2 linked regions of the Phragmitibacter flavus genome follow. Each later gene encodes a partner of the first gene's protein in a complex. Links are inferred from orthologs where the notes say so. Each region holds a gene or a part of one and is shown on either strand. Other genes may lie near its edges. The genes, in order: fabF and FEM03_RS10965.

Region 1 (7,821 bases):
CCACGGTTTCCCCTCGCGTGAACCCGAAAATGTCCAGCACGTCCTGCTCCTCAATCCTCTCCCCGCAGAACGCCACCAACTGATCCAGCATCGACTGCGCATCACGCATGCCGCCCTCCGCTCCCTTGGCAATCGCATAAGCCGCCTTTTGATCCAGCGCCACGTTCTCCAAGGTCGCAATGTGCAGAAGATGATTCGCAATCACCCCCGCCGGAATGCGCCGCAAATCGAAACGCTGACAACGACTGATGATCGTCGGCAGCACTTTGTGCGCCTCCGTCGTCGCGAAGATGAACTTCACATGTTCCGGCGGTTCCTCCAACGTCTTCAACAGCGCGTTGAACGCCGCCGTGCTCAGCATGTGAACCTCATCAATGTAATAAATCTTAAACCGGCACCGAGTCGGCGCAAACTTCACTTCCTCACGCAGTTCACGCACCTGCTCCACCCCGTTGTTGCTCGCGCCGTCAATCTCCCGCACATCTAGGCAGATGCCCTTTTCAATTTCCACACAAAGCTCATTGTCCGGATCGAAATCCACCATCGGACCACCCGGACAATTCAATGCCTTGGCAAAGATCCTCGCCGTGCTGGTTTTCCCGGTGCCACGCGGACCCACAAACAGGTAGGCATGGGCCAGCCTTTTCTGGGCAATGGCATTGCGCAACGTGCGCACAACATGCTCCTGACCAAGCACATCATCAAAAGTGCGGGGACGATATTTACGGGCGAAGACCTGATAGCTCACGCGGGCATCCTAGCGGTCCGTCGCGAGGTTTCCACCGCGCATTTCGGCTTTTTTGATTTCCTCAAGAAACGCATTTTTTTCGGGTTGGGCTTGCGCTTCCCCACCCGCTCATTCAATCCTAGTGACTGTTTCTTACCGTGCGACCTCAAGCCCTGTTTCCCCTCACCGTCCTGTTGCTGTTGGCCATTTTGACCACCAGCTGCGGACTGCTGCGCAAAAAACGTGCTCAGCAAACCGACGAATCCACTGGTGACCTCGCCATCGGAGCCATCGAGATGGTTAATCCCGAGCAAAAATTCGTCCTCATCAGCGCCCATCGGGGATATGCCATCGTCGCTGGCACCGCACTTTATACCTTTTCCCCCAGCGGACTCAAAGCCGAACTCAAAGTCACTCCCGAACGCAAGCACACATTCCTCTCCGCCGACATCATCGAAGGTTACCCACAAAAAGGCAATCCCGTGTTCGCCACCCGTGAAGCCGTCAGCGCCTCCATGGCCGCCGCCAAAGCCAATGGAACCGGAACCGGCAGCGAACCACCTCCGCTGGACAACCAGCTCAACTGGGGCGGTGTTCCCGGTGCCCCAACTCCGAATCCCGTCAACACCGAGTCAAATCTACCTCCTCTGCAAAATCCGTTCATCAATCCCGCCTCCGAAGTTCCGCCAACCGTTCCGTGACGATCGCACCAGCCCAGCCATGCTTGAAATCGAAACCGCGCTCGCCCGCATCCTCGACAGCGTCTCACCCCTCGATCCGATCCGCGTCCCGCTGACCTCCGCTCTTCATCACTTCGCCGCACGCGCCCTTCACGCCACCGTCGCCCTCCCCGGCTTCGACAATTCCGCCATGGACGGCTATGCCGTGTTCGCCGCCGATACCACCACCACGAGTCCCCTCCCCATCATCGCCGAGCAACCCGCTGGCACCTCAAAAAATCTCACCCTCAACTCCGGGACCGCCATCCGCATTTTCACCGGTGCCCCTATGCCCGAGGGAGCCGATGCCGTCATCATGCAGGAAGACGTCGACCTCTCGCCCGATAAAACTCATATTCAATGCCGCGAACCCGTCGTCTCCGGAGAAAACCTCCGCCGCACCGGCACCGACATCTGCCTCGGCCAGCAGCTCCTCAAACCCGGTGACGCCCTCACCCCCACCCGCCTCGCCCTTCTCGCCTCACAAGGCCTCAACGAAATCTCCGTCATCCGGCCTCCACGCGTCGCCATCATCACCACCGGCGATGAACTGATCCCCGCCGGCCAACCCCTCCTTCCCGGCCAGCTCTACAACAGCAACGGCATCCTTCTCCAATCCCTCGTCGCCCAACTCGGCATCTCCGCAATCAGCACCCATCATCTCCCCGACGACCTCGACCAAACCATCTCTGCCCTGCGCGAACTCACCGGCACCCACGATTTCCTCATTCTCAGCGGCGGAGTCTCCGTGGGCGATCACGACCACATCAAACCCGCCCTCCAATCCCTCGGCATCCTCCCCAATCTCTGGCGCGTCAAAATCAAACCCGGCAAACCCCTTCTCCACGCCCGCACCGAGACCAACCCCTGCCAGATCTTCGGACTCCCCGGCAACCCCGTCTCCTCTTACGTCACCTATCAAATCTTCGTCCGTCCCGCCCTCTTGAAATCGATGGGATCGTTTCAATTTGAGCTACCCACCGTTCCCGCCACCCTCAATCAAGCCGTCGACAACCCCGGCGATCGTCCTCATTATCTCCGCGGCACCCTTCAGCAAAACACCTTCATACCCACCGGCGTCCAACAATCCCACGCCCTCTTCGGCCTCAGCCAGGCCAATGCGATGCTTCGACTCGAAGCCAACCAGTCCCTCGCCGCTGGCACGAACGTAATCCTCTTGGTCCCCTGATCTCCTGCATTCGACTCCCGGCCATGCCATGTTTTCCGGTCTCACCCAAACCCTGAAACTCCCCGACCCCTGGCAGCACAGCGCCGTCAGTCACCTGCGCGCGGGCAGCGACGTCATCGTCAGCGCCCCTACCGGTGCCGGCAAGACCTTCATCTTCGAACTCATCGCCAAAGCCGGTCATCACAAACGCCAACTCGTCTACACCGTCCCCACCCGCGCCTTGGCCAACGACAAACAAGCCGAATGGACCGAAGCCGGCTGGAATGTTGGCCTCGCCACCGGCGATCTTGCGCTCAACGTCCACGCACCTGTCCTCGTCGCCACCCTCGAAACCCAGATCGAACGCCTCATCAGCGGCGATGGTCCCGCGCTTCTCGTCATCGACGAATACCAGATGATCGCCGACTCCTCACGCGGCAGTCACTATGAAGGCGCCATCATCCTCACGCCGCCCAACACCCAACTCCTCCTCCTCAGCGGCAGCGTCGAAAACCCCAACGATCTCGCTGAATGGATGCGCCGTCTTGGACGTCAAGTCGAAGTCATCAGCACCCATAACCGTCCCGTTCCCCTCGAAGACTTCCCTCTCGATTACCACCAGCCCCGCTTCAAAAACATTGAAAATCGCTGGGCCAAACTCGCCACCGCCGCCCTCCTTGCCGACCTAGCCCCGCTGCTCATTTTCGCTCCCCGACGCAAAGACGCCGAGTCCATCGCCGCCAAAATCGCCACGCATCTTCCTCCCGGCGAACCCCTATCGCTCACCCACGAACAACGCATCCTCGCGGGCAAAGACATCGCGTCGATGCTCGAAAAACGTGTCGCCTTCCATCACAGCGGCATCAGCTATCCGCTGCGCGCCGGACTCATCGAACCCCTCGCCAAAGCCGGACAACTGCGCGTCATCGTCTCCACGATGGGCCTTGCCGCCGGGATCAATTTCTCCGTGCGCAGCGTCCACGTCTCCGGCACCACCTTCCACGACGGCGTCTCGGAGCAACAACTCAGCGCCGACGAACTCCTGCAAATGTTCGGTCGCGCTGGCCGACGCGGACTCGACGAACGTGGTTACGTCCTCACCACCCGCGACAGCCCCACGCTCAACGACTCCCGTCCCGTCCGACTCCGTCGCGGCAACAAACTTAGCTGGCCTCTTTTCCTCCGCATCATGTATCGCGCCGCCCAGGACGGACGCGACCCCTTCATCGCCGCCACCGAATTCACCACCAAACTGTTCGCCAAAACCCCGCCCGACCTCGGCCTCACACCTCAACAAACCGCCACCCCCCAAACTACCACCGCCCTCTTTGGCCTCAAAGCCACCCAGCGCGAACTCCTCAACAGCCAGGGCCATTGGGAACCCATCACCAAACCCGTCACCCAGACCGTCCCTCTCAGCCAGACCCACCTTGCCAACGACACCTTTCAGGGCCCCACCCTTTCCAGCACCCGCTACCTCAGCACCCTTTTCCCCACGCTCGGCCGCATCACCAAACTCCCGGGCGATCAAAAAATCTACGGGCGCGAGATCGCCCTAGGCAGACCCAGCGTCCCCGATCCCACCGGCGAAATCGGCCTGCAAACCATCGCTTTATCCCTCCGCAAACTCCTGCAAATCCCCCGTCACATCGAATCCCTCACCCCGGAAAAACTCCATCTCGTCGCCCTTCCCAAACTCGACGCCCAACTTCCAAACGCCACCTTCTTCGGCATGACCACCCGTGGTGACACCTTGTGGGCCACCTACGACTTTTCCAACCTCCCCGTCGAAGCCACCCAGGACAGCCACGGCCACTGGCTCGTTACTCCGCAATTTCGCACCCTGGAACGTCAGGTCGACACCGAGATCCATCAACCATCAACCTCCCACCATAAACCCTCCAGCGGCAGCGCCATTTACGCCTGGCGCACGCTCGGTCTGATCGAAAGCGACGGCACTCCGACTCAACGCGGCATCATCTTCAGCTTCTTCCAACAAGGCGAAGGCCTCGCCATTGCCGCCGCCCTCGAAGACGAATCCTATCCCATCGACGAACTCCTTCCCCATCTGGCAAACCTGCGCGGCAACACCCACATCGACCTCCCCATCGCCAACCCCAGCGAAAGACTCTCCGCCATCTGCCGCGCCACCTACGGATTCGTCAACCACACCGGCTACCTCGAAGCCGGCCTTCCCCTCGCCTACGGCGAAGCCACCGCCGAACTCCTCGGTTTGTCTTCATCCCTCATCCTTTCGCCTTCATCCTTTCAGAACGGCGACCTCGCCCGCGCCTACACCGAATGGCTCAGCCTTCTGCGGCATCTCAGCCATTCGCCGGACCACCCTTGGACGCGATGGACCCAGCTAAAATCCCAATCCGCTGCTCTTCTCCAAAGCCACCTTGCAAACTCTTCCCACACCCTCCACCCCAAACTTCCCCCTCTCACCCCCAAACAAAAACACGAGCGACCCCTGCATTACCTGCTGCGCAAACACGCTTAAAATTGAACATATCCCCCACCGGCCCCGGCTCGCCGACTTTCCTTTTCTCTTGCCCCCCACTCAAATCCGTGTCTTATCCTTCCCCCCACCTAATTTCATCATCGACCCTTTCCTCATGAGCGACCGACGCGTAGTCATCACCGGCCTTGGCATTGTTTCCCCTCTCGGCAACAACAAAGAAGATTTCTGGAAAAACCTCATCGCTGGCAAAAGCGGCATCCGCACCATCCAGTCCATCGATACGACCGAATACACCACCAAGTTCGCCGGTGAAGTGGTCGATTACGATCCCAAAGTTTATTTCAACGACTTCAAAGACGGTCGCCGCGCCGACCGTTTCACCCAGCTCGCCATGGGCGGAGCCAAACAGGCCATCATCGACAGCGGACTCGACACCGCCGACGTCAACAAAGAGCGCATCGGCGTCATGGTCGGCTCTGGCATCGGCGGCCTCACCGTGCTGGAAAACAACCACACCCAGCTCATCACCAAACACCCCTCCCGCGTCTCTCCGTTCACCATTCCGATGATGATCGCGAACATCGCCAGCGGCATGATCTCCATGGAATACGGTTTCCTCGGACCCAACATGTGCATCGTCACCGCCTGCGCCACCTCCAACCACTCCATCGGCGAGGCCTGGCGCATCATCAAATTCGGCGACGCCGACGCCATCGTCGCTGGTGGATCCGAAGCCTCCATCGCCCCCATGGGCATGGCCGGATTCGGCAACATGCGCGCCCTTTCCACCCGCAACGACTCTCCTGAAAAAGCCTCCCGTCCCTTCGACAAAGACCGCGACGGTTTCGTCATGGGCGAAGGCTCCGGCTGCTGCGTGATCGAAGAATACGAACACGCCAAAGCTCGCGGTGCCCACATCTACTGCGAACTCGTCGGCTACGGACTCAGCGCCGACGCCTATCACCTCAGCGCCCCCCTCCCCGACGGTTCCGGTGCCGCCCGCTGCATGCGCATGGCCCTTAAACATGCCAAACTCAATCCCGAAGACGTCCAATACGTCAACGCCCACGCCACCAGCACCCCACTTGGCGACATCGGCGAAACCCTCGCCATCAAAGCCACCTTCGGCGCCCACGCCAAAGACGGACTCGTCGTCAGCGCCACCAAATCCATGACCGGCCACCTTCTCGGAGCCGCCGGTGGCATCGAACTCGCCGCCTGTGTCCTCGCCCTGCGCGATCAGATCGTCCCCCCAACGATCAACATCGAAAATCAGGACCCCGAGTGCGATCTCGACGTCGTTCCCAACGTCGCCCGGGAAGTCAAACTTGACGCCGCCCTCAGCAACTCCTTCGGTTTCGGCGGCCACAACGCGGCCCTCCTCGTGAAGAAAATCTAGCAGGGAATTGGGGAGCACACGCATCTTGCGTGTCGTTCTCGGCATCTTGCCGGGAACCCGGACGCGCAGCGCCTCATTGATGTCCTAATCCGACAACCCCATGCCTCCCCCCCTCCCCGCCGACTACCCGCGCATCAAACGGGTCGCCAGCTTTCACGAACTTATCACCACCCCCTTCTCCAACGGCATCAATGCCGTCTGCTGGCCGCGCACCCTCCCCGGCGATTTCGCCGAAGTCGTCGACCATCTCAACGCCCCCCTCGGCATCACCACCATCGACGAAGACCAGCTTCAAAACCTCTCCGCCAATCTCACTCCCGCAGGCCAGCTCGCCGTCTCGACCCTCCTCAACGACCAGCGCCTCCTCCGCGAACACGGACTCGATCCCGTTCTCGACACCGTCAATGGCTACCTCCCTCCCGACGAACCCGAACCCCTGCGCACCGACGTTTGTTCCTTCCACGTCGACAGCGCCACCGCCGAAGCCGACACCTGGCTCTGCACCTATTTCGGAGCCTCCAGCGAACTCCTTCGCAACGATCAAGCCCAGCGTCACATCGACATCCCTGCCACTCGCGAGCACCTCCTCGCCCAGCATGGCGGCAAGGACGACGCCGACTTCCTCGAATACTTGAGCGACTACTGCTACGACCTCCACTACGTTCCCTTGCCCAACGCCGAACCCGTGATCTTTGGCCTCCACAACCTCTGGCGCATTGCCGTCCAATACCCCGGCAGCCCCGTCCCCCCCTGTATCCATCGCGCCCCCGATCCCATTCCAGGTCAACCACCCCGCCTGCTTCTCATCAGCTAAACAAAAAAAACGGACGAGGAACTGAACCCTCGTCCGTAAAACATTCTCACACGTGGACCTTATTCCAGTTCCTTCAGTGTGATGTTCTTCCATGCCACCGAGTAAGGCCCCGTGCCCTTCTTGATGCCATGCACCTGCAAGCCGATGAAACCCTTCGGATGCGAGGCAAACACCTTCTCATCTGTCAGATCTTCCACCTCTTCACCATTGATCCACACCTGAATCCGCGGCCCCTTTGCAACGATCTTGTAATGATTCCACTCACCGTCCTTGAACTTCTTGTGAGGAATCAGCTTCTCCGGTTTGGTCATCCAGCCTCCAATCGCCTCACCATAAATATAACCTGACTCCGCGCCCTTCTCTCCACTCGCTTCGATCTCCACCTGTGGACCATTCACACGACCTTCCGACGTGCCATCCTTCGTTTGCGAGCGAATCATCACTCCCGAGTTCAATTGATTGTCCACCTTCACATCGAACTCCAACTGAAAATCACCATACAGTTTCTCCGTGCACAAAAATGAGTTCGG
Region 2 (7,800 bases), on another replicon or contig:
CGGTTGACCCGGCATTCGCACCCACGCCGAAGGTAGATTCGCCAAGCCGTTGTTCACCTCCACATGATATTCAGCTCCGATCGACAAACCCAGCGGAGCCACACACTTGATTCCAAGTGAATCCCCGGTCGATCCCACCCCTGAAGCCGCCAGCACCCCGCCATTTGCCGCGTTCACAAAGCGCACCTGTGGTGTCGCCCCTGGAAATGCCAGATTTCTTCCGGTAATGCGAAACGGAAACGATGGCGCAATCTCCCGCCCCGCCAGATCCAGATAATGCCACCCGTCCGCCCGGTTCACCCAACCCGGCGCACTCGTCTTGGTGCCCGACTTCACAAAAATCGCATACACTCCCAGCGCCAGATTGGTTGGCAACCGCACGCCGATATACTGATTCGACTTCGTCAAAACATCGGTCAGCTGCATTTCAGGATTTGGATGGCTGTCCCCCGGCTCCAAGCGGTCGATCCACACCGTCGGTGCCGTTCCAAACTGATCTCCATGAATCCCCACCACATCCCCGGCCACCGCCGACTTCGTGACATTGAAAATAAACGGTTGAAGCTCCTGTGCCCTGATCTCACCCCCAAACAACACGACCGCGACCACCAAAACCAACTTTTCCAAATGTCCTGACAATGTCTTAACCATATATATTAGCCCTTCGAATTACATAATTCCGTGGAATAATGCCAAATAATTGCTCTTTATTTAAGCATGCTAATACCTAATCTTTTGGGGCGACGGCACCAATCAGTTTTTGTGCAATGCGAGGCATTTGTGGTGCTGACCGTTGTTTATTTGGGCACTATCCCACCTCCATTCTCCGCCGCTCCATAAATGTGCATCAACGAAAATCCCTCCAGAGCGCGCAAATCCTTGCGAAAACGCCCTTCCCTGCTTGTGTGCCAGCATGATGAACCTCTGGACGCGCTATCAGCAACACCTTCTTCGTTACCCCGATCTCGGCTTCAGCCTCGACATCAGCCGCATGAATTTCGACGACGGCTTCTTCGCCAAAATGGAGCCGCTCGTTGCCCGTGCCTTCGAGGATATGAAAAAACTCGAAGCTGGTGAAATTGCCAATCCCGATGAAGGACGCATGGTCGGCCACTACTGGCTTCGCAACTCTGCCCTCGCCCCCACTCCCGAACTTGCCGCCGGCATCGACAACGACATCGCCGACTGCAAAGTCTTCGCCTCCAAAATCCACAGCGGCGAAATCACCGCCCAAAACGGAGCCAAGTTCAGCAAGCTTCTCATCATCGGCATCGGCGGCTCCGCCCTTGGCCCCCAGTTCATCACCGACGCCCTCGTCGACGCGCACAGCGCCCCGCTGCAAACCTACTTCTTTGACAACACCGATCCCGACGGCATCCAGCGCACCATCGCCAACATCGGAGCGGACCTTGCCACCACGCTCTCCGTCGTCATTTCCAAATCCGGCGGCACCCCCGAAACCCGCAACGGCATGCTCGAAGCCCGCGCTGCCTATGAACGCGCCGGACTCGACTTCTCGAAACACGCCGTCGCCGTCACCGGCACCGCCTCTGGAGGCATCAGCAGCAAACTCGAAGCCTACGCCACCGAAAACGACTGGCTCAAAATCTTCCCCATGACCGACTGGGTCGGCGGCCGCACCTCCATCATGAGCACCGTCGGCCTCGTGCCCATGACGCTCCAGGGCATCGACATCGACCTCATCCTCTCCGGCTCCGCAGCCATGGATGAGAAAACCCGCACCCTTCCCACCGCGCAAAACGCCTCCATGTTGCTCGCCCTCATGTGGTATCAGGCCGGCAACGGCAAAGGTGCCAAGGACATGGTCGTCCTCCCCTACAAGGACCGCCTCATGCTGCTCAGCAAATACCTCCAGCAGCTCGTCATGGAATCCATCGGCAAGCAGCACGACCTCGACGGCAACGTCGTCAACCAAGGCATCGCCGTCTACGGCAACAAGGGTTCCACCGACCAGCATGCCTATGTGCAACAGCTACGCGATGGGGTGAACAACTTCTTCGCCACCTTCATCGAAGTTCGCAAGGGCTCCGATCAACCCCAGGTCGAAGTCGACCCCAACACCACCGCCAGCGACTACCTTCAAGGTTTCCTCCGCGGCACCCGCAAAGCGCTTTTCGACAGCGACCGCGAATCCGTCACCCTCAGCATCGAACAAGCCACCCCCTACACCGTTGGCATGCTCGTCGCCCTGTTCGAACGCGCCGTCTCTTTTTACGCCAGCCTCGTCAACATCAACGCCTATCACCAACCAGGCGTCGAAGCCGGAAAAAAGGCCGCCGTCGACTTTCTCAAAGTGCTCACCTCCGTGCGCAATGCCATCGCCCATGCCGGCAGCGCCACCGCCAACGTCATCGCTGTTTCCATCCAGGCCGATCCCGAGGAAGTTTACCACTGTCTCACCCACCTTGCCGCCAACGATCCACAAATTCAGGTTCAGCTTGCCGACTCTCCCGGTGACGATCTCTTCACATGGGTGGGACAATCATCTTGAGTTTAATGTCTGCATCCCTAGAATGAACTCGAAATGCCGTTTCCGTTTTCATTCACGACATCATTAGCACCCGTCATTGCCCAGGCCAGCGCGGAAACCGTCCGGTTCCCGTTGGTCTACCAAATCGCGTGCATCATTCTCACCGCACTGTTCCTGCTTACCTTCAGCATCGCCCGCAATCCCCGCAGCTGGCGTCGGCTCTACCAGGCAAAAGTCCAGGGACCGCGCGACCATTTTTCGGTCAATCGCAACAAACGAATTGATGAAAAACTCAAGCGCTACGGCATCATCGTCGCCATGGTCTTCCTCGTCGCGGATGTTTCCTGCTTCGTCTTGGGCTTCACCTACCGCCATCGTGCCGACGCCAGGGAACTCACCCCCGAGGAGCAATCGGAGCGTCAGGACCTCAAGCGATTCAAGTCCGGCAAATCTCCTGGAGCCCTATTTTGAACAAAAATACCCCTGCGTTTTCCCACCACATCGTCATTCTCAGCTTGACGTTTTCACATTGAGCATTTCGCATTCAAAAAAATCGCATTTTCCCGGTTGCCAAATTCGACTCACCCGGTAAAGCTGCGCCACTCAAAGCAACTACTAACTCTCATCTATGGCCGACACCAACTTCGCAGACAAAGTCCGGGACATCATCGTCGAACAACTCGGCGTTAACCCTGAACAAGTGACCCCTGAAGCCAAATTCATTGAAGATTTGGGCGCAGACTCACTCGACACCGTGGAACTTGTGATGGCCTTCGAAGAAGAGTTTGGCATCGACGTCCCCGATGAAGAAGCCGAAAAACTCCTCTCCGTTGGCGACGTTATCCGTTATGTTGAAGAGAACGCGGAATAATCCCCGCTGACTCCCACCGACAAACGGGACCTCGAACGTTCCCATCATCATTAAAAGGCGCGGTTTACCTCGCCTTTTTTTGTGCCCGCATCCCATCCGCCCGACCTCATTGATCTGCCTTCATCTGAATCCGGCTCCACAAAAAAACCGCCAGCCTGCAGGCCGGCGGTTTTCTCATGGCGATCTGGCTTTTCCAGTTAAACCGCCAACGCCTCAAACTTCGAATTGCCCGCCTCAAGGTGCTTTTTGAACTCCTTCATCCGCAGGCTCACCCGTTCCTCCAAAGGACGCTCCTCCAACCCGTGCTGATCAACACCCACCAGCGCCACCAACAGGTTTACCATCGACTGCACATCTTCCAAATACACCCACTCCGGTGCCAGCACCTGATCATCATCCAGGTTGTGATAATTCCCCAGCGGCACACTCACTCCCGCACTGCGAATCCCGCACGCCTGCAACGCCGAAGCCTCACAAGCCCCCGCATCCAGCAAACAGCGCTGCACCCGGATGCCCTGCCCCATCGCCGTGCTCACCAAAATCTTCGTCAGCTCATTGTCGAAAATTGAAAGCCGGTCGCCCACACGAATCATCGGCCCCTCACCCAACTCCGCGCCATTCACCGGACGACTCGTCTCCACCGACAAAAACACCGACTCCTTGCCAAACGGCCAGTTCTTGCCCAAATGCCACGCTCCGAGGAAACCCACCTCCTCTGCCCGCGTAAACGCCGCATGCACCGTCGCATCCAGCCCCAGCCTGGCAAGTTCCTTGAAAACCGCCACAATCACCGAACAACCCACCAGATCATCACAAGCCGGTGCCTGCACCCGACCGTTGTCCACCACCGCATCAAAATCCCACGGCGCAAAATCGCCATGCTCCTTGCGCTGCGCCACATTCTCTTCCAGTTCCACCACCGCCTTCGGCATTCCGCCCAGGAAATCCCACTCATCCTTGTTCGGCACCTTCACAAAAGCCGGGTGATCCATGTGCGCCCCCAAAACCCAGGTCGGCGTCGACCGGCGCTTGCCTTTGCGATAAGTCACCAGCAAGTTGCCAAACGCGTCATGCGAAAGATCCACATGCGGCACATCCAGCAACAATTGTTCGATCGCCTCTCTCACATGGTATTCATGAAAGGGAGCGGTCGGTTGATTCAGCAACTTGTTCAGGATAGAGGTCAGCGTGTCGGACATGTCCCAATCTAAACACATTTTCGCCACTACCAAACCGCAAACGTGAAGAACCTTCGTCCCGCCATCGAAACCGTCCTCGTCCGACTCGCCACCTGGGCGCTGCCCCAATTCCCCCGCCCCCTCATCATTCTGCTCGGCCAGATCTTCGGCTCCATCGCCTACCTCGTCGACTACCGTGGACGCACCACCGCCAAAACCAACCTCTACGCCGCTTTTTCCGACCAAAACATCACCCCCGATCAGGTGCGCCGCATCACCATCGCCTCTTACCACACGTTCGCCCGCACCTTTCTTGACCTCTTCTGGTCCCTTCGGCTCACACGGGACAACATCGACGGACTCTTCCACGACCACCCCGAGGTCCCACAAGCCATCTCCATCGCCAAGCAGAAAGGTGCCATCTGGGTCACCCCCCACTTCGGCAACTTCGAACTCATCAGCCTCATCATGGGATTTCGCGACGTCCCCCTGATCGTCGTCGCCCAAAACTTCAAAAACCCTTCCCTCACCACCATTTTCACCCGCCTTCGTCAAAACAGTGGCCATCGTGTCATTCCCCAGCAAGGCGCCATGCTTCGCCTCATGAAGGAACTCAAGCGCGGCGGACACGTTGCCCTGCTTACCGACCTCACCATCAAACCCAACAAAACCGCCGCCGCCATTGAATGTTTCGGCCTAAAAACCTGCGTCACCACCCTCCACGCCAGCCTTTCCCAACGCCTCGACCTCCCCATCGTCGCCGGCCTCTGCACCCCATTCGACGACGGCAGTTATCATTTCCAATTCAAGATCCTCCACCCCACCGACTATCCCACGCCCGCCGCCATGTCCCAGGCCGCCTGGGATCACTTCGAAATCCACATCCGCCAGCGCCCCGAATGCTGGCTATGGATGTATAAACACTGGCGTTACCTTCCCGGTCTCGAACCCGACCCCAAATACCCTGACTACGCCAACACCAGCCGACCCTTCCGTGACATGCTCGGCCAAGTCAAAAGGGAGAAGTGAAAAGAGAAAAGTGCTTCTCCCTCAGCCTTTCAATAGGGCGAGCGTGACGGTCGTCGTCACCATGCTAAAAATCGTGCTGTAATACACCGCCGAAGTCGCAAACGACACGTCCCCTTCAAACTCATGCGCCAGCAGCGCTGTGTTCACCGCCGTCGGTGCCCCCGCCGCTAATATCAGCGACCCCGCCACCAGCGGCGAAAATCCCAGCACATTCACCAACCCCACCGCCACCAGCGGTCCCATCACCAGTCGCGTCCCCAACGCCGCCCAAAGCGGCGCCCTAAACGGTTCCGGTCGCGTCTGCGACATCTGCACCCCCAACGTCACCAGCGCGAATCCAATCAACCCCGACTGCAACAAGTCCAACGGCTGCCAAAGCCAGTTTACCTCCTGCACCCTCCAGCCCATCCATCGGCACAACATTCCCGCCATCAGCGCATACAACGTCGGCTGCCGCAGCACCTTCATCAGTGTCCGCCAGTGCTGCCCCACATCACCCACCTCGCCCTTCTTCTGCGCCAGGAACAGCCCGATCGTAAACGTCGCCACATTCATCGTCGCCAGCACATACACCTGCACCGCCGCCCCCTCGTGACCAAACGCCAGCGTCACCAACGGCAGCCCGTAGTTGCCGCAATTGTAAAACATTGTCGCCAATCCCAGCGCCCGCTTGCGTTGCTCATTCAAGCCCAGCAGCCGACCCAACACCGCACTCGCCACGAACATGGCAAAGATCGTCGCCATCGTGAAACCCACAATCTTCAAAGCCTCGCCCTCCCCCAGTTCCGTATCCAGCACCCGGCAAAAAATGAACGCCGGCACCAACAAATAAATGTTCAGCTTCACCAGCGTCTCAAGGTGCAGCCTAAACTTCCGATCCAACACCCACCCCAACCCCACCACCACAAAAATCGGCGCACAAACATTCAGAAACAGCTCAAACAAAAACATCGCGCTTCCTTTACCCCTTCGCCCTCATCCCTTCATCTAGATAAAATCAATTCTCGTGTTCCGTGGAGATCAACAACCAGTCATCATCCACACTCTCCTGCAACACCGGCACCACCTGCCCCTCGGCGTTCAACTGCGATAGAATGTTCAACTTGGGCGGAATATACCCGCTCGCTATGCACAGGAACTGATACAAGAACGACCGCTTCGGCGTGTAGGGTTGATTGTGCCAGAAATACCGTCTCTCGCGTTCCTTGCCCTCATTCAATTCCGCTTCAAACAGGCCCCGCTCCCGATCATCCGCAAACTTCACATAATCCAGCACCCCGCCCTTCAGCGACTTCAGTGCCTGCGCCTCGGCCATCCAGTTGCGCACACAAACCCACCGCTCCCAATCTGCCCCCGACTCCTCCGCCGGCTTCGCATCTTCCAGCACCTGCTGCATCAACACCTCATAAAAATCCGGTCGCTTGATGTCGATCCCCTCCCAGCCAAACCCATCAAACATGTTCCGACCACCCACAATATTTCCATACCACTGACTCGGAATTCCCTGCGGATTTTCCTTGAACCCCGCAAACTTCAACGCCCGCTTCACCTCGTCCGAAAGTTCCGCCAGCTCCGGGAAAAAATCATACTTCACCGGCGGACTGATCAACAACACCGGCTTGAACTGCAATCTCGCCACAATAATCTCATGCACCGTCCCCACGCTGTAAACATTCGTCGGCACAAAGGCCACGACAAAGTCCGACAAATCCGTCATCCTTAAATCGATGTGCACCGTCTCCCAAAAATCGCGCTCAAACTGCACCCTCGTCTGCGCATTGGTCCAGAAATCCGCCTCATACTGCTCCTTGTTCGGCAACACCCCTTCCTGACCATAATTGCTATGCCCGCGAATGATCGGCTTGTTCCACGGATCCAACACCCGGATCGAAAACCCTTTTAAGATCGGTGTCAAAATCGCCCTCCAACCCAGATACTTTTCAATCACCCGCGACCCCACAAAATCCATCGGACCAGACAGATAACAGCGCGTCTTCTCCAGAATATTGTCGCTCATAAGCGCCTAACCATCCCCCCATCCCGACACTCCGCCAGCAAAAAATCATTTTCCTCTGTCCAAGCCTTCCGCAACCGGACTGCACTCCATACCACCGAATCTTCCTCCCATGAAAAAACTCTGGCACATTCTCCTGCTCTCCCTGACTAGCCTCGTCCACACCCAAGCTCAACCCCAAACCCTCAACACCGACATCGTCGTCTACAGCGGCGTC

The links.
Region 2: the proteins of fabF (region 1) and FEM03_RS10965 are in contact, whole or in part, in a solved structure (PDB 6OKG), measured with the Escherichia coli proteins. The link is inferred for Phragmitibacter flavus from one-to-one orthologs.

Annotation. Positions count from the first base shown.
Region 1 is NZ_VAUV01000010.1:140,401-148,221, reverse strand. The notes cover bases 4,540-7,354. They hold fabF (beta-ketoacyl-ACP synthase II), read left to right. Parts: upstream 4,540-5,232; coding sequence 5,233-6,477; downstream 6,478-7,354. Other genes in these bases: FEM03_RS14805 (3-keto-disaccharide hydrolase), read right to left, coding at 7,351-7,354; FEM03_RS14810 (DUF1826 domain-containing protein), read left to right, coding at 6,578-7,291; FEM03_RS14820 (DEAD/DEAH box helicase), read left to right, coding at 4,540-5,117. In the rest of the region: dnaX (DNA polymerase III subunit gamma/tau), read right to left, coding at 1-748; FEM03_RS24470 (hypothetical protein), read left to right, coding at 886-1,428; FEM03_RS14825 (molybdopterin molybdotransferase MoeA), read left to right, coding at 1,448-2,635; more of FEM03_RS14820, read left to right, coding at 2,664-4,539; more of FEM03_RS14805, read right to left, coding at 7,355-7,821. UniProt on the Escherichia coli protein: Involved in the type II fatty acid elongation cycle. Catalyzes the elongation of a wide range of acyl-ACP by the addition of two carbons from malonyl-ACP to an acyl acceptor.
Region 2 is NZ_VAUV01000007.1:249,871-257,670, reverse strand. The notes cover bases 1,947-4,740. They hold FEM03_RS10965 (acyl carrier protein), read left to right. Parts: upstream 1,947-3,119; coding sequence 3,120-3,362; downstream 3,363-4,740. Other genes in these bases: FEM03_RS10955 (lysophospholipid acyltransferase family protein), read left to right, coding at 4,604-4,740; FEM03_RS10960 (M20/M25/M40 family metallo-hydrolase), read right to left, coding at 3,560-4,561; FEM03_RS10970 (hypothetical protein), read left to right, coding at 2,546-2,962; FEM03_RS10975 (glucose-6-phosphate isomerase), read left to right, coding at 1,947-2,512. Outside these bases: FEM03_RS10980 (glycosyl hydrolase family 28-related protein), read right to left, coding at 1-651; more of FEM03_RS10975, read left to right, coding at 917-1,946; more of FEM03_RS10955, read left to right, coding at 4,741-5,569; FEM03_RS10950 (AEC family transporter), read right to left, coding at 5,591-6,520; FEM03_RS10945 (hypothetical protein), read right to left, coding at 6,567-7,586; FEM03_RS10940 (FAD-dependent oxidoreductase), read left to right, coding at 7,696-7,800. UniProt on the Escherichia coli protein: Carrier of the growing fatty acid chain in fatty acid biosynthesis.